4 regions of the Desulfosporosinus youngiae DSM 17734 genome follow, and region 3 is predicted to be linked to each of the others. Evidence: riboswitches for the same ligand, from Rfam matches in the RefSeq annotation. Region 3 holds a riboswitch; each other region holds the start of a gene.

Region 1 (5,165 bases), 1.5 Mb from region 3:
ATAAAGGCCACAGATCTTCCCTGCTTCAATTCAGCTAAGATAGTTTGGGCTCCATCCAGCCAAGCCTTTGCTAAAACTTGCTGATCCGAGGTCATGGGCATTTCAAGTTCGACCAGCCGGACATTGGCGGGACAATGAGTTTTAGCGATATCCCAGGCTACACTTTCCCGGTCCAGCTTGGATTTTGGGATAGCTACCAGATCAACCGACTGAAGGACATTAACGGCTTGCAAGGTCAGGAGCTGAGGGTCGCCGGGGCCGACTCCGACTCCATAGAATTTTCCCCAAGTTGTATTCATCACTTTTCCCCTTTTCGTGCTGAGATTATAAAGATTGGATTTAAGGCTTGTGCCATATGCAAATCTTGAACTGCTTTCCAGCGAACTGCTTGAATTGACACGGTGTCAATATCCTGATAATTAAAGTCTGTGAGAAATTTTAAGCCTTGAGCAACAGTTTCGATCGTAACTGCAGTGATCACGATTCTTCCCCCTTCAACAAGGGGAAGGGTCTTCAGAATTTCCGCTAAACGCCCATTACTCCCGCCAATAATACAGACATCGACGGGAGGCAGCTCAGGGAAAACATTAGGTGCCGCCCCACGAATCAAGCGGAGATTTGAGACGTCAAACTTATGTTGATTGGCAAGAATGAGTTCTTGAGCCTCAGGATTATGTTCGATGGCATAAACGACCCCTTCAGATGCCAGACCTGCGGCTTCAATACTAATGCTCCCTGTACCCGCCCCAATATCCACGACACAGTCTTGTTTCGAAATTTGGGCTTTGGCGAGTACTTGCACACGAATTTCAGACTTGGTCATGGGAACCTTGCCCCGCAGAAACTCTTCATCTGGTATTCCCAGCCTGGACCCGGGAGCTTTTTTGGTAGAATACTTAAGGGACTGGGGATGCTGATTTCCAGCCTGATTGAACGAAGGATCGCTATCCTGCCCGCCGGCAGGATGAAGAATAACAATTGCATTCTTTAACAAGGTCGTTTCCTGAGCTAATTGCACGGCATCCATTGTCGCCCAAAATTCCTCCGGATAAGCAAGGGCATTCCCGATGGATATGATTGGATTAGAGCCGCGGTCCAAGTAGAGTTGGGCAATTTTCTGAGGGGTATTTTCCCCGCCGGTTAAAACCGCTGTTGGATGAGTTATCACTTGCGGAAGTACGGATAACTCCCGGCCATGAACACTGGCAAACGTCGCCTCTTGCCAGGGAAGCTCCGCTCTGGCAAAAGCAAATTGCAGAGAACTGATTCCAGGATGGACATCGATTCGCTCTTCTGGAAATTCCCTCTTTAATCTGGGTAAAAAACTAAAAAACCCAGGGTCGCCGGAAACAAGTACCCCGACCATTTTCTTTTCAAGAAGTGCACTCCGAATAACTTCGACACTGCTGGCCAGGTTACCGGATAGAGTATACCGGCGTCCTGCGAAATCCGGAAAGAGTTCAAGAGCCCTGGACCCACCGATTAAAATCTCGCAGTTTTTTACAAGTTCGTAAATTGCAGGGGGCAACCATTCCGGCCTTCCGGGGCCGATACCAATGACCTGTAGCATACATTACTCCTCTTCCATAATTTGTCGTTGTTTCAGAAATTAGAGAATCCTTCCTAATAGTATGGGCATTAAAAAAACGAGCCTGAGCAGCTCGTATGGTTTACCTTTATAAACACACACATCTCCCATCGCTCGTAGGTTTGTGATGTTACTTAAGGCAGGCTTTCTGGCTTCATATCATCATTCTCTTCCCTCATCCGTAATTTGATCGTCGGATTTCTGAAGAGAACTCCTTGTTTACAGTGGCGGGACCGCATCGGATTTTCACCGACTTCCCCTTTTTGATCCTCTCTTGCATAAGGAACCTTAAGACGACAATATTAAATTCATGACTGGTTATTCGACTGATAGTTGTATATTCTATAAGTATATACTAAATTCCTCTTTTTCAAATAGGATAATCTATAAAAAAATTGTGATTAATGAGACATTCCTGTAAACATTCAGAATTAACGTCCTTCACAACTATCCGTTATTCCTAAAGGTTTGTGCTTTTGGTTATAATCATAATCTGATCCTTTTAGAATTTGCTATAAACATTATTCAGTCCGTAAGTTGTATCCATCATTCTTGTTCCGAACTGGATGATGTGTTAAATTAACGTTAGGAAACAAATGTTAAAAAAGGGGGTATCTCCTTGGCTAAGAGTCTGCCGCCCTCAAAACAAAGGTTCACGTACGGGGATTACCTCACATGGCCCGAAGATGAACGCTGGGAATTGCTGAATGGTATAGCCTACAATATGACCCCTGCCCCTTCGCGCAAGCATCAGGAGATCTCCGGTCAGCTGCATACACTATTTAATAATTATTTAAAAGGCAAACCTTGCCGGGTTTACGCTGCGCCTTTCGATGTACGCCTGCCCCAAATGCAAGAGAGTGACGAACAGATTTCTACCGTTGTTCAGCCGGATATTGTCGTGGTATATGACAAGAATAAATTGGATGATCGTGGGTGTCAAGGCAGCCCTGATCTGGTTGTTGAGATTACTTCCCCCTCCACCTTTCAAAAAGACCTTAAAGAAAAATTCAACCTGTATGAGCGTGCAGGTATTCTAGAGTACTGGATCGTATATCCGGAGCAAAACACTTTAGCTGTGTTTCATCTTACAAATGAGGGTAAATACTCCAGACCGGAAGTGTATACCGAACAAGATTCAATGATCGTAGGTATTTTCGCAGACCTTATTATCGAACTTCAAGATGTTTTTTCCTAAGACTATGCTCCGGTCTCCTTAAAATTATGAAAATAACAAACCTTTCGACTGCGATAGCACGAAAGGTTTGTTCGCGTTTTCCCATTGCCATTTAACTATGCAGTCTATCAATCTTGTGACCTGACTCCATTATTTCATGATCATAACAGAACTTGCTTTAACAAGAGCGGTGACGTCCTCTCCAACTTTTAATCCCATCGAATCTGCCGACCCAGTGGTAATTGAAGCGACTACTTCAGCTGGTGCACTAACGTCTATAATCACTTCAGTCGATACCGGACCTTTCTTTATTTCCTTAATTGTCCCTTTAAGCTGATTTCTCGTTGATAATTGCATATGTATCACCTCCGCCACACAAGTATGATCGCAGCCAAGCGACATACGTTAGTATGACCAAACCAAAATTTTACATACACAAAACCATTTTTACATAACTCCTGAGTATTTCTACGATTCAATTGTCCTTTTCTGTACATTAATTAACTGACTGAGAATGCTTACGGCTATTTCTTCAGGAGTCTCTGCTCCGATTTTCAGACCGATGGGTGAATACAGTTTTTCTAACGATTCGCTGGAGACTCCCTCTTCCTCCAAGTCAGCTTTTATGGCTTTAACCCTTTTGCGGCTGCCAATCATCCCGATATAGGCGGCCGGCTGATCAATCACTTTCCGCAGGCATATTTTGTCATGGCGATGCCCCCTTGTAATAATCACGATATACGTCTGCGGATTTATAGTTATAGCTTCAATTGCCCGTTCAAAATCGTCACAGATAATGGTATCACAGGTGCTAAAGCGGGCAGAGTTAGCAAAGGATGGACGATCATCGACCACCGTAACCTCATACCCAACCATTTTCGCCATCGCTGCCAGGGGGACTGCGATATGCCCCGCACCTAGAATCAACAATTCCACCACCGTCGCCGGAGGCTCAATCAGCAACCGGAAAGCCGCTTTTGTCACTGAGGTTTCACATTGCTTGAACTCAGAATCCAAACTAATTAGTAAGGGTTGGCTTCTTCCGAGACTTATTTTGGCACTATCTATAGCAGCTCTGTTCAGCTTTTCTAAACCAAGATCGCCGAAAATGTCTCCGTTATTCTTAATGAACAGCTTTCTCCCCAGCAATCCTTCCGCAGTCGCTTCAATCACTGTTACCAGCAGGGGATTTCTATTATTCTCTAAAGCTGACAGATAATCTTTCCGTAGATTGATCTGTTCCCTATCACTTTGAGGACCCAAATAGTCAATGAATAATTCCATGACCCCTCCGCAGACCATTCCTTCCTCTTGGGCAATGTCCGCCGTCATATTTAAAGAATGCCTGATAGGTGTGTATGAATCTATAACACTAAACGCCTCCCGCCTGGCCTCGGCCTCGCCACATCCGCCACCGATGGTTCCAATTGCCGTTCCGTCAGGAAAAACCAGCATTTTTGCTCCGGACTTGCGAGGAGTTGACCCCAACACACTGATTACAGTAATCAAGGCAGCCTCCAAGCTCTGATCAAATACCTTTTTCAGCCCGAGGTATATCTCTTTTTCCATCAATCTTGTCCTCCTAGATCAGCCTTCCAAAGCTCATGTAAAGGCATCTTTCGTTTCTCTCCTTTGAATGTCGGGAAATAAGGTCTATTGATCCGAGCAATACATTTCCAGGAATTAAAATAGCTGCCTATTCCATTCCGGCGAATAGCGCAATTCCACTTCCACAATTTCCCCTGCCTTATATCCTTTACTCTTTCCTGGTGTACTGAGAGTGGCGTTGGATCGAATCAGCCTGGACATAGAAGCAAAGCGTCCTATTGGTCTGGCTACATAAGATCCGCCGGTTTTCTGTACTTCCAGCCAGGCAAAGGGTATTGGCCCAAGAATATCATCCAGCAGCTTCACCTTTAATCGCCTGGGTTCAATCCTTGGCTGAGAAAAATATTTGTCGATCAGCGGTCCTACATACCATTCAACGGCACATGCGGCGCCCATGGTCGGTCCAACCGCGCCTACAATAGGTTTAGAGCCGGCTATGGTCAAGGTAGTATGCTTGCCCGGACCATAAGCTATTTCATAGACCAGGATTTCGCCGACGGTTTCCAACACCTCAATGGCCCGGTCATCACTGCCTTTGGAGGATCCCCCATTAAGAATAACTATGTCTGCCCAGGCTAAAGCATCCTGAATCACCCTAACCAATTCATCAGGGTTATCACGGGTAATAGGATAAAGTCGTGGTTCTCCACCCATGATTTTTATTTGAGCTTCCATCATTATCCCGTTAGACTCTACATTTTTACCGCGCGGCGGCCGGTATCCGACAGGTACTAATTCATTCCCGGTAGGAAGAATAGCTACTCTGGGTTTAGCCAGGACAGCCACCTCATC
Region 2 (5,165 bases), 2.0 Mb from region 3:
CTAAAGTCTCTTTAGTGATCTTAAGTTTATGACCTGCGTCTAAAAGGGCTATTTCCGTCGGATCTCCTGTTTTAGTGGATTCCGAGTAGGTAGAATCGTTACATAAGACCAAATTCTCAAGAAGGAGTCTATGAGCATTTTGGGTCAGATCTAAGGAGGCGATCTCTCCTGATCCATTGTCAGCCCAGAAGTTCGTGACGGTCATTTTATTTTGGGTTAAAGTTCCGGTTTTGTCAGAACAAATAATTGAAACAGAACCTAAGGTTTCTACGGCAGGCAGTTTTCTAACGATGGCATGCTCTTTGATTAAGCGCTGCACACCCATAGCAAGGACAATCGTAACAATAGCGGGTAATCCTTCGGGAATTGCTGCAACAGCTAAACTAAGAGCTATTAAAAACATTTCGTAAAGATCCCGATCTTGTAAAACCCCTACTAAGAACATAAGGACACAAATCCCTATGGCAGCAAAGCCTAAGATCTTACCTAATTCCTCAATCTTCTTCTGCAGAGGAGTTTGCTCATCGGCAGACTCCTCAAGCATGGTGGCAATTTTTCCAATCTGAGTATCCATGCCTGTGGCTACGGCAATACCAATTCCGCGACCATAAGTTGCTAAGGTAGATTTAAAGGCCATATTTTTCTGATCCCCCAGAGGGGTATCTTCAGCGTCAATGACGAGATCGGCTTGTTTGTCTGCGGGAACTGATTCCCCGGTCAGTGCGGATTCCTCAATTTGCAGATTAGCCGTTTCAATAAGACGAAGGTCACAGGGGATATATCTTCCGGCATCGATGATCACCACATCTCCAGGAACGACTTCTTGAGATGGAATTTCTTTGGAGATTCCATCCCTTTTGATTAAAGCCTTTGGTGTTGAGAGTTTTTTCAAGGCATCGAGAGCTTTTTCCGCCTTAGATTCTTGGATGACTCCGACGATAGCATTTATAAGAATCACAATTCCAATAATTACAGCATCGCTTATTTCTCCGATAAATCCCGAGATGAGGGCAGCACCGATTAGAATGTAAATCATGATATTGTTTAATTGGGAAAGAAAAATTCGAATTAAGGTTTTAGGCTTTTTAGTTACTAACTCGTTTAAACCGTAGGTTTCTCGTCTCTTTATGACGTCATTCTCGGACAAACCGGTGCTTGAATTCACTTCCAATTCTTTTAGGACATCTTCGGTACTTTGATTGAACCACATTAATATCACCTCTTGATTAAGTATTCGCAGAAAATAAAAAAAAAGACCTATTTAATTAAGGATTTGCGCGACATTCACCGAAATCCCTTGTTACTTAGATCCTTTATCATATTATATGACCTGATTCCTGCAAAATACTATGATCGTCATACAAAAGAATATCAAGCAAATAAGTGCGTTTATTGTTCGGAAGGATTATAATAAACGAGTGGCAGAGGAGGATGCAATGACTTATATAGTATTTGATTTGGAATTTAATATGTTTTTTAAATTCAATGAATGGGATTATGCTAATCCCGCCCTGAAAAGCGAAATTATTCAGATTGGTGCTGTCAAACTAAACGAGCGTTTAGAGAGCATTGGCGAGTTCAATGCCCTTATTAAGCCCGTAATTTATAAGAGGATTAATCCCTATGTTAAGAAGAAAACGACAATTAATACTAAGCAGGTCAAACAAGGAACCCCTTTCGTTCAAACAATCGAGAGCTTCAATTCATGGGTAGGAGAGGACTCTGTATTATGCTCTTGGGGACATGATGATATTTTAGGTTTAAGGGACAATAGCCGGTTTTTTGGTATGCAGTCATTATCCTTTAATAAGTTTATTAATATTCAGCAAATTTATATGAAATTTAGGGGTCTAAACAAACAACCGAGTTTAGAAAGCGCAGTGGAAGCCCTGGAAATCGAAAAAACATTGCCCTTTCACCATGCCTTAAGTGATGCCTTTTATACAGCGGAAATCTTCAAGAAAATCTATGATTTTTCTGAGCAGGTGATCATCAATTGGGAAAAGTTACAGATGGAAAGCGAAGAAAAGGTTAAAGAGCTGAAAGCCTTATTAGATAAAGTGAATATCACATGTCCGCAATGCGGCAGAGTTTTACAAAAAACGAAGGAAGTTACTAAGGTAAAAAAATATTTTGCGCAGGGATACTGTGACAGTTGTAACCTTCCTATACGACATATGTCGAGGATTACTAACACTAATGGAGAGTATTCGATTGTATCGAAGAATTCTATATATAAAGCCGAAACTGCAGTCGATTCATAAAATCTCATATTAAAGAATTTTTATAACAACCTTCGTTAATGTTAATTTTGACAAAATAATCCTTGTCAAATAAACGTCGATTCTTTATACTATACTTAGAAAGTTTTAAAAATTTGATAACTGCAGGTGCCTCATTATGAGGAGAATAGGGAAGTCGGTGTAAGTCCGATGCGGTCCCGCCACTGTAAACGGGGAGCAAGAAGTAAGTATAACCACGGGGTAATTCCCGGAAGGTGCTTTATCGTGTTGATCCGTAAGCCAGGAGACCTGCCTGTAGTTAAGCTGAGTCTACCTTGTCGAAGAACCAAGAGTAGCGTGGATGAGATTATGGAAAAGTCTCTAGTCACTGTGTGATTAGAGGCTTTTTTATTTTATCAATTTTTCAGAATGACTTGGCAAGGTAACAAAAACCAAATAAGAAAGGAGAAGTTAATGAAGTGACGTTAATGGAAATGGCCCAAAGGGGTGAAGAAATTCCACTGTTTTTCTTGATAGCTCAAAATGAACGAATGAATGTGCAACTATTGATGGAACGGGTTGCTAAGGGACAGATTGTTATTCCTTATAACCGTCATCACGAGCCCGCACATCCTCAAGGGTTCGGACATGGATTAAGTACTAAGGTTAGTGCCAGCATCGGCCTGGCTTCTGACGAGGATAGTCTGGAGGAAGAACTAATTAAAGTGGATGAGGCCATCAGGGCGGGAACGAATGCGATTATGGATTTAAGTACAGCCGGAGATATGGACAAGGCAAGGCGGGAAATTATCAAAAGAGTACCATTGCCTTTAGGCACACTGCCGGTTTATCAGGCCTTTGCTGAAGCGGTTCAGGCTAAGGGTTCAGCCTTAGCGCTTGTGCCGGAGGATTTTTTCAGGGTTATGGAACGCCAAGCGGCTGATGGAGTAGATTTTATGGCTTTGCATAGTGCTCTTCATTCCGGTTTATTGAAAACGGCTAAGAATGATCAGAGAGTCCTTAATCTGGTGAGCCGGGGAGGGTCCTTGCTGATGGGCTGGATGCTTTATCATGATCAGGAAAATTTTTTGTATACGATGTTCGACCGCATACTGGAAATTGCTAAAAAGTACGAAGTGACCTTAAGTTTAGCAGATGCCATGAGACCGGGTGCAGGTGCCGATTCATTATGCCGTTCCCAAGCCGAAGAACTCGTCATTTTAGGTGAGTTGGTAAAGCGCAGCAGGGAGGCAGGGGTGCAAATCATGATTAAGGGGCCCGGTCACACTCCACCGAATCAAATTGCGGCAACCGTTAAATTAGAAAAACAAGTTTGTCAAGGTGCTCCGTATTTTGTGTTCGGTCCGGTATCGACAGATATTGCTCCAGGATATGACGAAATTACCGCAGCTATTGGGGGGGCTATGGCTGGAGCTGCCGGAGCGGACATTCTCTGCTATGTCACACCTGCAGAACATATAGGTTATCCGGATGCTCAGGATGTCTACCGGGGGGTGGTGGCTTCACGTATTGCTGCTCACGTCGCTGATCTCGCTAAAGGGTACCCGGGAGCTGAAGATTGGGACCTTAAAATGAGTCAAGCACGGCGGGATCAGAATGTAGAGGCCCAGAAAACCTTAGCTTTAGATCAGGAAAGGCTTACAGATTTCCACTCAAGTGAAAAACCTTTCTGCCATAAATGTGAAAAGGACTGTGCTATGGCTGTGGCCGGCGAGTTCTTTCAAGAACTGCCGTGGGAGTGTTAGCGCGAGGTTCGAAGTTCGATATAGGGGCAGGATGCATCGTGCCCAAGCGAATTCGTTCAGTTGAAGCCGGACTCGTGTCTTAGGGAAGTCTATTCCTTCGCCGCTAAGTATTCTCTGCTTGGAAAGGGGTTTCGGCGAAGCAGACATAGGGAACAGCCATGGAGAGACGTGGAATCTTAACGCGATAAAATTTAATTAAGAATGGAGAGATTGAAATGACCCAACTTATTAAAGCGAGACAAGGAATTATTACCCCTGAGGTGGAGAGATTAGCAAAGGTTGAAGGGCTTAGGGCGGATGAGTTAGGTGAGAAGGTCGCTCAAGGCCGAGTCGTGATTTTAAAGAACAAGCAACGAAAGAACTCGGTTGCAATCGCGATCGGAGAAGGACTTCGCACCAAAGTAAATGCTAACGTCGGAACGTCGCCTGATTGTGTGGACTTTTCAGATGAGCTTCATAAAATAAAGGTTGCTATAGCGGCTGGTGCGGATGCCATCATGGAATTAAGCATTGGCGGGGATGTGGATGCCTTTCACCGTCAGGTGCTGAATACCTTCACATTACCGATTGGCTCCGTGCCAACCTACCAAACAGGAATGGAAAGCATTGCTAAATACGGAAGCGTCGTGGATATGAAGGTAGAGGATATGTTCGAGATGATTGAACGTCAGGCCGAGCGCGGCATTGATTTTATGGCGATTCATGCTGCCTTAAATATGTCCATTGTTGAACGATTAAAAAATCAAGGACGAATCACAGATATTGTAAGTCGCGGCGGAGCTTTTTTAACGGGCTGGATGTTCCACCATGGGCAAGAAAATCCCCTCTATGCTCAATTTGATCGTGTACTTGAGATTTGCAAAAAATATGATGTAACCCTTAGTATTGGCGATGCTATTCGCCCTGGTTGTATCGAAGATTCTCTGGACCGCGCCCAAGTTCAAGGAGTGGTTGTGGCTGGGGAACTAGTGAAACGGGCCCTGGATGCAGGGGTTCAGGTGATGGTCGAAGGTCCGGGGCATGTGCCGGTGGATCAAATCCCGGCAACCATCTTACTCCAAAAACAACTCTGTCATCATGTCCCTTATTATATCCTCGGAAATTTGGTCACGGATATCGCGCCGGGATATGACCATATTACAGGAGCTATCGGGGCTAATGCCGCGGCCATTGCAGG
Region 3 (5,165 bases):
CCCGTCACATCCTTCTCCCAGGAAACCGCAAACCCCATCTGCCTCAGGGCCTCGATATCCCAGTCCGGGCGCAGCCGGCTGCTGAGAAACATTTGGTCGATGTACTCTTCATCCGCCTTATTGGTTTTGGGCGGTTCTCCGTACTTTTTGCGGTACAAGGCTGCATTTTTGTCGTTCTGCTGCCGGATCTCTTCATCAAAGCAGTACCTGCCCCAGTTCGCATCAAAAATCAGCAGTTTCCCTCCCACCCGCAAAACCCGCTGCCACTCACGGTAGGCCGCCGAAGGGTCATACAGCGTCCAGGTGACATTGCGATTGACAATCAGGTCAAAGCTGTTGTCCGGAAAATCCAGAGAATGACTATCCATTTGATAAAAGCCGGCCTTTACGCCGGCAACCGCAGCATTGTTTCTGGCCTCGGCCAGCATTTTCTCTGTACAGTCAACAGCCGTCAGGCGATGACCCGCTTCCCCGAGAATGATGGGAAAGAAGCCGGGGCCGGTTCCAATATCCAGAATCTCCAGGCACTCTTGCCTGGGAGCGTTAGCCAGTATCTTGTTTCTCCAGGCATCTTTGCGGAACGAAGAAAGCTCGTTTTTTATCAGCCCGCTGTATCCCTCCGCTGAACCCGTCCAATAGTTCTCAATAGTCTGTTGTAGTTCCTCTTCTTTGGCGGCCATCAAAACACTCCTCTTTTTTAGTTTCAATCATCAAATAACCTTGTCCTTTTCAGCCCTGATACAGTTCAGTAATATCTGGACTGATAAATTCTTCCTTGAACCCAACATCGATCAGGACACCAGCATCCACTCCATTTCTGTTAATTATTTTTCATCAGCTGTCGGAATTTCGACAATTTGCTTAAAATAAAAAAGACCACGAAGCAGACTCTAGTGAGTCAAACCTCCATGGTCTTTGCAAATACCTTCGTGGTTCTGCATTTAAAATAATTTTGTACATTGATTCTACAAACTCTTCATAGATTCCTGCTTAATGTCTTATTTTTAAAATAAATTTTAAAGTTATAATTTTAACTGAACAAGTTTACTTTAAGGCACTGTCTTTCACTTCCTCTCAGTATAGAAACAAAAAAACCACAAAGTTGACCCTAATGAGTCAAACCTCCATGGTTTTTGCTTCCGCCCTCTCAGAATATCCCCATCATTTTATACCTTAACAGAACCGTCGAAACGCGAAGGACCCATTCGTTTTTATAATTTCTGTTATCATCCGTTACGCGCCCTCATCTTTCCCCTTTTTAAATTCAAAAAGCCCCTCGACGATGAGCGCCAAGAGGCCGTGTATATTCCTAAATACGACACTTACTTATAGAACCTCCCTATCGCTCGTAGAGTTACTGGTTCATTAACAAAGGCAGGTCTTCTGACTTTGGTTCATTTAAATACATCACGCCTTCCCGGTATGAACCAGTGGCCTATTGTATGAAACATCTCCCCATTACAGTGGCGGGACCGTGCAGGACTTTAACCTGCTTCCCTTTTAAGCCGTACTTTAAGTACACGCACCTTTATTCTCAAATATTTAATTACTATAATGTTAACGCATCTTAATCTCATGTGTCAACCATGAAGTACACCTGATAAGATTACTACGTCACATAAACAGGGTATCAGCTACTATAGCAAAAATGGATGTTAATATTTTAGATTTTCAACTATATCAAGTATTTTCTCTTCAGCGATGAGGCTGGAGACATGCTCAATATAAGGCTGTAAAAATTCATCCTTTTCGAGAAAAGGAACATTCTTTCTGATTAGATTTTTCACCGCTAAAGTTGTGGGGGATGGCAAAAGTTCTGCAATAAAATCTTGTGCTTGGGCAGCACACATTAATTCAATCGCTAAAACATATTTCAAAAGGTTTACAGTTTTATAGGCCTTTAATGCAGCATTATAACCCATACTCGTATAATCTTCCTGAAATGCACTTGTAATGGCGTTATCAATTGTTGCTGGATGACTAAATATTCTCATTTGACCTACGATACCCGCTGACGTATATTGCGGAATCATGAAGCCGTGATTTACGCCATTATTTCTAATTAAAAAGGCGGGAAGCTCACTTACATGCGGGTTAACCAGTCTATGGGTTCTTCTTTCTGACATTTTTGCCATCATCGTCATGGCCATGCATAAAGAATCAGCTTCAATTCCAACAAATGAACCATCAGCATTACATCCCATCAATACCTGTCCGTCATCTTCGCTGTCTGAAAATATTAAAGGATTATCACAACAGGAGTTCATTTCAGTAAGAACTGTTTGATATGCATCTTTGATTGTCTTCTTAGCTGCCCCGTGTACTTGAGGAACATTTCTTAATGACGTAGCATCCTGTACTCTGTAGGATTTGTATTGGGCAATTATCTCACTATCTTTCAATATATTTCTAATGTTTTCAGCAGTATTTATTTGGTCTTCATGTGGTCTTACAGCATGAATCCTTGGGTCATAAGCTTCTAGGGTTCCTTTTAATACTTCTAAAGACATGGCTGCAGAGATGTCTGCTGTTTTCGAATAATTAATTGCATCATATAATGTTAAAGCAGTTAGTGCTGTAATTGATGTCGTTCCAGAAACAAGGGATAAGCCCTCTTTGCTTGCTAAAGCGATTGGTTTCATACCCGCCTCTTCAAGAACTTTATCTCCGGGCAGTAAATTATCGTTAAACCAAGCCTTACCTAGCCCAATTAGAACGAGGCCAACGTGAGCTTCCGGCCCTAGATAGCCTACGGAACCATCTTTTGGTGCAAACGGGATAATGCCATTATTGAGAAGTCCTGCTATTTGCTCGAGAGTTTCCATCCGAACTCCGGCATAAGCTTGTCCCAGGTTTAAAAGCATCATCAGAAGTATTCCCCTTACTACTTCTTTGTCCAAAGGTTCTCCTACCGAGGTGGCATGGGACAGGAGTGTGTTTCTTTGTAAAAGCGCTGAGTCTTCAGGACATACTGCTTTATTCCAATTTTCTCCCAATCCGGTTGTGACACCATAGATAATTCTGTTTTCATTCGTAAATTTATCCACTAAAAATCGGGAACGATTAACTCTATCACGGTATTGAGCCGAAAACTCTACCTTGGCATTATATCGTACGACTCCGACAAATTGGTTTAACTCGATCGGGCTATCTCCTAATATCACTTTACTGATACATTTAGCTCGTTTTAGCGTATTTTCCAGACTATGCGTATGCATGAATTCTCTCCTTTATACGGAACCATCATTGAACAAAAGAAATTAAGAAATAAAATCGGTCAGTAAGGCTGACGTTATAACAATGACTACATTTTAAATTACAGCCCTGCGTGAAACTGCCGATGCGATCGTCCATCTCGTTTAATAATTCTCTTATCATCCGTTACGCCCTATCTTCCCCTTTTTTGAATTCAAAAAGCCCCTTGACGATGAGCGCCAAGAGGCTGTGTATTTCCCTAAATACAACACTTACTTTATAGAACCCCCTATCGCTCGTAGAGTTATTGGTTCATTCAACAAAGGCAGGTCTTCTGACTTTGGTTCATCAATGCTTTACGCCTTCCCGGTAGGACTAGTGGCTATTAGTATAAAACATTTCCCCATTACAGTGGCGGGACCGTGCAGAATTTTACCTGCTTCCCTTTTAAGCTGTACTATGTAGTACGCGCACCTTTATTTTCCAATATACAATTGTTTTAATGTTATCGTATATTAGTCTAATATGTCAACCATTAAAACAGTTGAACAGAGCTGAAGCATGATTTTCCCCTTGAAACTGAGAACAATAGTCGCTACTCAGACTTATCCAGGTTGAACGCCTTGGCCCTGAAATCCCAAAAAGGATGAGCCCTTGGGTGTAGTTCAAATGTTGCATCGATGCACCATTTAGGCTCTCTTCCCCCTCGGGGGAGGAGAGTATAGCAATGCTTTGCACATCACCTTATCCTCGCCGGATTGCCTTATTCTAAAGCTCAATTACGCGATCTTCCACCCCTTGGCCACCTCCTGTGCTTTCCAGAGCTGTGCATACAAGCCTCCCTTCTCAAGGAGCAATGAATGGGCACCCTGCTCTACAAGACTCCCCTGATCAAAAACAAGAATTTGATCTGCGGTCTGAATGGTACGCAAATGATGGGCAATGACAAGCACTGTCCGTCCCTTGGCCAGAGCACTGACGGCTTTTTGGATCTTGGTCTCGTTCACAGGGTCCACATTGCTGGTGATCTCGTCCAACACAACAATAGGTGCATTTTTAAGGAAGGCGCGGGCAATGGAAATACGCTGTTTTTGACCACCGGATAAGCCCACACCGTTTTCCCCCACTCTTGTATCATATCCTTCCGGCAGCCCGGCGATAAAGTCATGGATTTGTGCCTTTTTTGCCGCCTCGATAACCTGTTCCCGTGTTGCGTTCCGGTTGCCCAGCCGGATGTTTTCATAGATACTGTCAGCGAAGAGCACGACATTCTGCATGACAATACTGATATTGGAAAGCAGCTCGTCATAGTCCATATCCCGGATATCCACACCACCTACCTGGATGGAACCTCTTCCAATGTCCCAGAAGCGCAGCAGCAAATTGGTGATCGTGGTCTTCCCGGAGCCGGAGGGACCTACCAATGCCGTCAAGCTTCCCTGAGGCAGCTTAAAATTGATATTTTTCAGCGCGAACTCATCGGTTTCATAGGAAAAATCAACCTTTTCATAAGTGATATCAAAAGCGCTTGTTTTTCTTGGAAAAACTGCCGCCGGTACAGTGGGGGCCTCCAACACCCCTTCCACCCGTCGATAGCTGTCCTTTACCTGCAGGTAGTCCAGCCAGTACTTCTCAATTTTCCGGAAAGGCTTGTAAAATTCCACACTGAAAATGATAAATATCAATAGTGTTTCAAAGTTAAGGCTTCCTTGATGCAGCATTAATGCTCCTACTATAATCATTACCGCATAGGAAAGCTCGAAGAAAAATGAGAATCTGCCGACATAGCCCGCAACTGTTTTAGATTGCCTCCGGGCACTTACTCCGAATCTTTCGATGCTGCTCCGCAGTTTTGTTTCAAAGGCCGCATTTTCGGAAAATGCTTTCATCAGGGGAATTCCTTTGGTGTATTCGACAAACAAGCTGACCATATCCGCCAGATCGTCATTGGTTTTCTCCTGCAGTTTGAG
Region 4 (5,165 bases), 1.4 Mb from region 3:
TTCCCTTCAGGTACCAGCCTTCCAAAACATAACCGGAGCGTTCTTCCAGTTCAGGAATATCTGTATCGGCAATTATCTTATAGTATTGATTATCATTATCAATACTATCCGTAAAAAAAATAGTCTCCCTTGGTTCTGTTCTCCCATCATCCTTAAATACTCCGCCGTGAGGAGCAAAGACAACTGTCAATGCCTGCTCCGATCCCTGAAGATTTTTGTCGCCGTAATCCCTGGCCAAAGCATTCATTTCACAAGCAAAGCTCATGTAAAAAGCCATAATGAAAGTCAGGATGAATGCTAAGGATCGTCTCATTCGGATTACACTTTTTCTTTTCATTTCCATTGATCTCCTCCTCTGGTTAGATTTATCTAACTTTTGGACTTATTGTATATTTGCTCTTGGCAAAAATCAATAGATTGCCCACAAGTGCTACATATCTTAGATTGTGAGACATTGTAGATAAGGAATTTTGTAAGAATGCGACATTAACTCTAATTTTCAATTTAAGAAAATCCAAGTGTTCCCCACTCTGAAATTTTAAAATCTCCGGTTCCCTTGTTTTGCCAAAGGAACCGGAGATTTTTTCCTCATTCCACTGCACTTTCCGTAACTATCAGCTCTACGATCCGCACGTCCCTCAGCCCCCTCTTTTTCACTTCTTCAAGGTATTCCTCGATGACCGGGAATTTCTCCGGCGGGAAGACACTGGCTTTATCCAGGTCTACCCATTGATAACCCTCCCTGTCGCTGACCTTTAGATATTGACCCCGGCATTTTAAGGCATATAGTTTCACAGCGGCTCATCCTCTCTTCTCCGATTTACCTGTGCAAAGATTTAAATAACTTAACCGGCCAAAGCCTTCCTGGTCAGTTTTTCCAATCGGGCTAATCCCTTTTCAGGATTGTGATTTTGCGCCGCTACCCAATCCCGTAATTTTTCCATAGCCTTACCAGCGGCAATAATTTCTTGAGCCTTCTCAAACCCTTCCCGGATAGTGCTGACTTGGTTCATAAGATAAACTATCAGGGCCGCATTTAAACAAACAATATCGGAACGGGCTCCCCAATCCTTTCCATTTAACAAGGCCAGCATGCGGATAGTTTCTTCTTTCAGGTTATTGAGGGAAGCAATCTCTTCTTTCCTACCTCTCTTGATTCCCAGGTCTTCGGGAGTAAAGGAGTACTTGAGGATACTTCCGTCTTCTTTTAATTCGGCAATAAAAGTTTCTCCCAAATTGGAGGCTTCATCCATGCCTAAGGTACCGTCTTCAGTCACTCCATGAACTACCAGGGCCTTTTTGTAGCCAATCTCCTTCATGACCCGGGCCACGGGTTCCAGCATTTCTTTGGCATACACCCCGCGCACCCCGTATTGGGGCAGGGCCGGGTTGGCCAGAGAGGCAGCGATGTTAAGGACCGTGCCGAAAGAAATTTGCGCCAGAATTCTGCCTAAAGCCTGGGGATGAACCTGGGGACTCATGCCATTAAAAATACCAATTCCTGCTTTTTCAATGCTTTTTTTGACTATTTCCGGATGGCATTCCACATCCACACCCAGTTCTTCCAGAATGTCAATCGTGCCGCAATAGGAGGTAATAGCCCTGGAGCCGTGTTTTGCCATTCTGATTCCATTGGCTGCGGCAATAATTGAAGCAGCCGTGCTGATATTAAAGGTTTTAAATGAGTCCATTCCGGTACCGGAATTGTCCACTAAAGGCAGCTCTGTTTCAGGATTCACCTTGACTGTATCCAGTTCATAGATAGCCTCCCAGCTTCCCGCAATCTCCTCAGCCGTTTCACCTTTGGCCGCCAGAGCAGCCAGAAAGGCGCCTTGATTCATAGGCGAGGGCTCATTGCGGAGGATTTCTGAAAACACGGCTTTGGCTTCCTTCCTGGTGATGTTTTGGGACTGAATGAGCCTGGTTATGACGGACCCGAATTCTTTAGCTTTTTCTGCACACATAAGCATTTCCTCCTTAAAACTCAACAATGATGGATGTTTCAGACATCCTGCGCACCATTTCCAAACCACTTCCCACTTCATCTAAAGGAAGTTTGCGGCTGATCATAGTTTTCACCCTGACCTTATCTTCCGCAATCAGCGCCAGGGCTTTTCTGTTATGAGACAAAGAGCAGCCATAAGCTCCCAAAACCAACAGCTCTTTGTAGTGGATAGTATTCAAGTCAAAGCCTGGGACTGTATTGCCTATTAAACCACTGAAAAAGCCCAGGCGTCCTCTTTTGGCTAAAGCATTCAGGCCCTGACTAAAAGCTTCCAGACCCGGACAACAGGGAATTGCCGCATCCACTCCCGCCCCCTTGGTCAGCGCCATGATTTCTTTAACTAAATCCTTTTCTTTGACGTTGATCACACAGTCAATAGGCAATTTCTCCGCCTGCTTGATTCTCCTTTCGTTAATCTCGGCTACTATAATTTTCCTGACACCATTGGCTCGGGCTAATTTAGCATTTAAAATCCCCAAAGGCCCTGCCCCGATAATAAGCAGCGAGTCCTCATCTGAGACATTTAAAGAGCTTTGCATGTTAACTGAACAGGCCAAAGGCTCAGTGAGGGCAGCTTCTGCAAAGGAAACATGATCGGGTATCCTTTGCAGTACGCCGTTTTTAACCCCCCTGGCCGGAACTAATAAATACTCGGCGAAGCCGCCATTCAGATGAAAGCCAATAATCTTCATCGAATCGCAGAGATTATCCTGACCTCTCAAACAATAACTGCAGGTACCGCAGGGTATTCCGGGAGCTACCTGAACCCTGTCCCCCAGGGAGACCTGACTGACACCCGGACCCTTGGCAGCCACAATCCCGGCAATTTCGTGTCCCAGAATCCGCGGGACCTTTAAATCTTTTTGCCCCTGAGTTAAGCATTTCAGATCCGTGCGGCAGATTCCGCAGGCCTGGGTCCGGATGAGGACTTCCCCCTCTCCGCATTGAGGAGTATCCACCTCTGTCAGGGTCAACGTTTCAATAGCTTCCAGTACAGCCGCTCTCATTTTGATCCTCCTTTTTTAAAAACAAAAAAATCCACACTACTCATAGCGTGGATTTTCCATCATCCTCACAGAACCTTTTTCTCGTTAAAGGCCTCTCTTATCTCAGGCAGGTCTCCTGACTCAGGTTCATCGCCCTTATGTCCCTTCCCCCAAAACCGGAGTGGTTGTTGACATCGGCTTACCTTTACAGTGGCGGGCCCGTCCGGGACTTGCACCCGGTTCCCTATTCTCCCTTTAGCAGGGCACCTAAGACAATCTATTCTTAATAATTACTATTATATCCGCAAAATGGATGGCGTCAAGGGGGTTAATCTTTTAGGCGCTTAACTTCTTCTTCCTTCATACCTGTTGCTTGAGCTATCATTGAGACCTCCATACCCAGATCCAGAAGCTTCTTCGCAACTTCCACCTTTCCCTCTGCTTTGCCTTCCGCTTTTCCTTCTGCCTTGCCTTTATTCTTCGCTGACTCTATCCTCGTCAGCTGGTCATGCAGCTCGGTTTCTCTGGCCTCGTACAGCATTCTTGCCTTTTCATCTTTACTGATGATCTGCAAAATGTCATAAGCTTTTTTAATGTCTTTATTCTTTTCAGCCAACATCTCTATCACTCCTTTTGATTTGGCATCCAAAAATTCCATCCATTCAATGACCTTATCATTCTCACCTCTTGGAATCTCTTTATCTGCCAGTTTTATGATCTCCAGAAAGTGTACCTCTAATATGTCGGTCAACTTGTATCCTGCTTCGTCCTCAATTAAATGATAGCTGGAGTGCAACTTCTGAAGCGGGGTGCATCTGAAATCGACAATATTAATGGTGATACATTTTTTTAACTTGGCATAGGTATCTCCCGGCTTTATTTGGCCTGTGTACATCTTCGACCAGTAGAACATGGTTCTTTCAGGCATAAATTCTGTCGGCAATATTTGAATTAAAAGGAATAGCATTCTTCACCGAAGCGGTGGTCACTCACTCAGTTGGAACTTGCGACAAATTGTTCTGCCTGGGGATCGTAACGATACAACTCAACCGACTTGGCAACTCTATCCGGATTGGTAATATCCTCCTCCGGTTTAGCGTATTCATGGTTCATTGTCGAATAGATCAATAACTGATTATCCATGGACAGATTAAGAGAACCCACAGTTCTGCGATAAGGCAGCTGGACGAACTCCATCTTCTCTGCTAATCCGGACCAGATTTCTTTGTAGCCGTCCTTAGTATAACTGATAAGATGAAAATAGTTTTCCTGATAACCCGTCCCCCCATGACCCGAAACAAAGGCAATCATTTGCTTTCCTCCCCAGCCGCCATAGACCTGCAGCCCGTATACCGGCTGGTGCAAGGAATAGACTTCCTTATAATTGCCTTCAGCGAACTCATAGAGCAGGAAATACCCTTCCACACGATCCAAGGTTACATAAGCGGCTATTTGGGGTCCGGCGGAATTCTTCATATTAACCTGGGCCAAAGTGATAGCTTCTCTTGGCAGCTCCAACTCATTTTCAGCATCCAAATCAAATTTAGCCAGCAATGACTGATATAACCAGTCCGGTACAAATTCGGCTGAATTTTGTCCCCCTTTGGAATTTATGACTGAGCTGATATCCTCACCCGGCTTATTCCCCTCTTTGCCCGGATTACCTGGATTATTGCTGTTATTGCAGCCACTTAAGAAAAAAACAGCCAGAACAATGCTTAGGAATATCACTTTCTTCACATTTCCACCCTCTTCCTCCGCCACTCTTAGCGGCAACCGCCTGTTTCCTTCCCAAACCTCAACTAACGCTTTCTTAAATTTTCCTCATAGGCTTCCACCAATTCCTCTTTGGCCTTTTCGAGAAATTCACTGACATAAGCCGGCAGCTCTTCCGACCAAGGGCACTTTTCTCCTCTAAGAGGAAAATTTGCCATTTCAATTCTACGCAGGAACTTTTCTCAAGGCCGGTCACATTGACAGAGATAGCTTCCAATCTAACTTTCGGGCAGCATCACTTTACTGCCTCTTTCAGTAAATCTAAATGGAAATTTATACACTACTCACTATAAATTGTATAAATTTCAAACAATAAGTCAACAGAAATAAAATGCTTTTACTGCCAACAGTTACAACTATAAGTGATATAGGTCTCCTTTTGGGACACCAAAAAGAAG

Evidence for each region. Region 3 has a riboswitch for cobalamin ahead of DESYODRAFT_RS19760 (HAL/PAL/TAL family ammonia-lyase). Riboswitches for the same ligand answer to the same signal wherever they lie in the genome.
Region 1: it holds a riboswitch for cobalamin, as region 3 does, so the genes downstream of both, DESYODRAFT_RS12725 (bifunctional cobalt-precorrin-7 (C(5))-methyltransferase/cobalt-precorrin-6B (C(15))-methyltransferase) here and DESYODRAFT_RS19760 (HAL/PAL/TAL family ammonia-lyase) in region 3, are expected to answer to the same signal.
Region 2: it holds a riboswitch for cobalamin, as region 3 does, so the genes downstream of both, thiC (phosphomethylpyrimidine synthase ThiC) here and DESYODRAFT_RS19760 (HAL/PAL/TAL family ammonia-lyase) in region 3, are expected to answer to the same signal.
Region 4: it holds a riboswitch for cobalamin, as region 3 does, so the genes downstream of both, DESYODRAFT_RS13200 (zinc-dependent dehydrogenase) here and DESYODRAFT_RS19760 (HAL/PAL/TAL family ammonia-lyase) in region 3, are expected to answer to the same signal.

What each region holds. Positions count from the first base shown of each region.
Region 1 covers NZ_CM001441.1:2,758,137-2,763,301, reverse strand. Annotated here, with positions in the region: gene cobI (precorrin-2 C(20)-methyltransferase) at 1-299, opposite strand, end outside; gene DESYODRAFT_RS12725 (bifunctional cobalt-precorrin-7 (C(5))-methyltransferase/cobalt-precorrin-6B (C(15))-methyltransferase) at 299-1,570, opposite strand; cobalamin riboswitch at 1,710-1,894, opposite strand; gene DESYODRAFT_RS12720 (Uma2 family endonuclease) at 2,208-2,786, shown strand; gene DESYODRAFT_RS12715 (TOBE domain-containing protein) at 2,916-3,122, opposite strand; gene DESYODRAFT_RS12710 (XdhC family protein) at 3,234-4,334, opposite strand; gene DESYODRAFT_RS12705 (molybdopterin molybdotransferase MoeA) at 4,449-5,165, opposite strand, start outside.
Region 2 covers NZ_CM001441.1:628,678-633,842, forward strand. Annotated here, with positions in the region: gene DESYODRAFT_RS03010 (calcium-translocating P-type ATPase, PMCA-type) at 1-1,210, opposite strand, end outside; gene DESYODRAFT_RS03015 (3'-5' exonuclease) at 1,437-2,264, shown strand; cobalamin riboswitch at 2,372-2,553, shown strand; gene thiC (phosphomethylpyrimidine synthase ThiC) at 2,702-3,988, shown strand; gene bzaB (B12 lower ligand biosynthesis ThiC-like protein BzaB) at 4,204-5,165, shown strand, end outside.
Region 3 covers NZ_CM001441.1:4,261,453-4,266,617, forward strand. Annotated here, with positions in the region: gene DESYODRAFT_RS19755 (class I SAM-dependent methyltransferase) at 1-680, opposite strand, end outside; cobalamin riboswitch at 1,357-1,545, opposite strand; gene DESYODRAFT_RS19760 (HAL/PAL/TAL family ammonia-lyase) at 1,656-3,218, opposite strand; cobalamin riboswitch at 3,503-3,688, opposite strand; gene DESYODRAFT_RS19765 (ABC transporter ATP-binding protein) at 3,975-5,165, opposite strand, start outside.
Region 4 covers NZ_CM001441.1:2,855,700-2,860,864, reverse strand. Annotated here, with positions in the region: gene DESYODRAFT_RS26655 (cell wall-binding repeat-containing protein) at 1-343, opposite strand, end outside; gene DESYODRAFT_RS13210 (hypothetical protein) at 589-795, opposite strand; gene trpD (anthranilate phosphoribosyltransferase) at 846-1,964, opposite strand; gene DESYODRAFT_RS13200 (zinc-dependent dehydrogenase) at 1,978-3,012, opposite strand; cobalamin riboswitch at 3,101-3,277, opposite strand; gene DESYODRAFT_RS13195 (Rpn family recombination-promoting nuclease/putative transposase) at 3,320-3,958, opposite strand; gene DESYODRAFT_RS13190 (hypothetical protein) at 3,985-4,731, opposite strand; gene DESYODRAFT_RS29550 (hypothetical protein) at 4,794-4,925, opposite strand.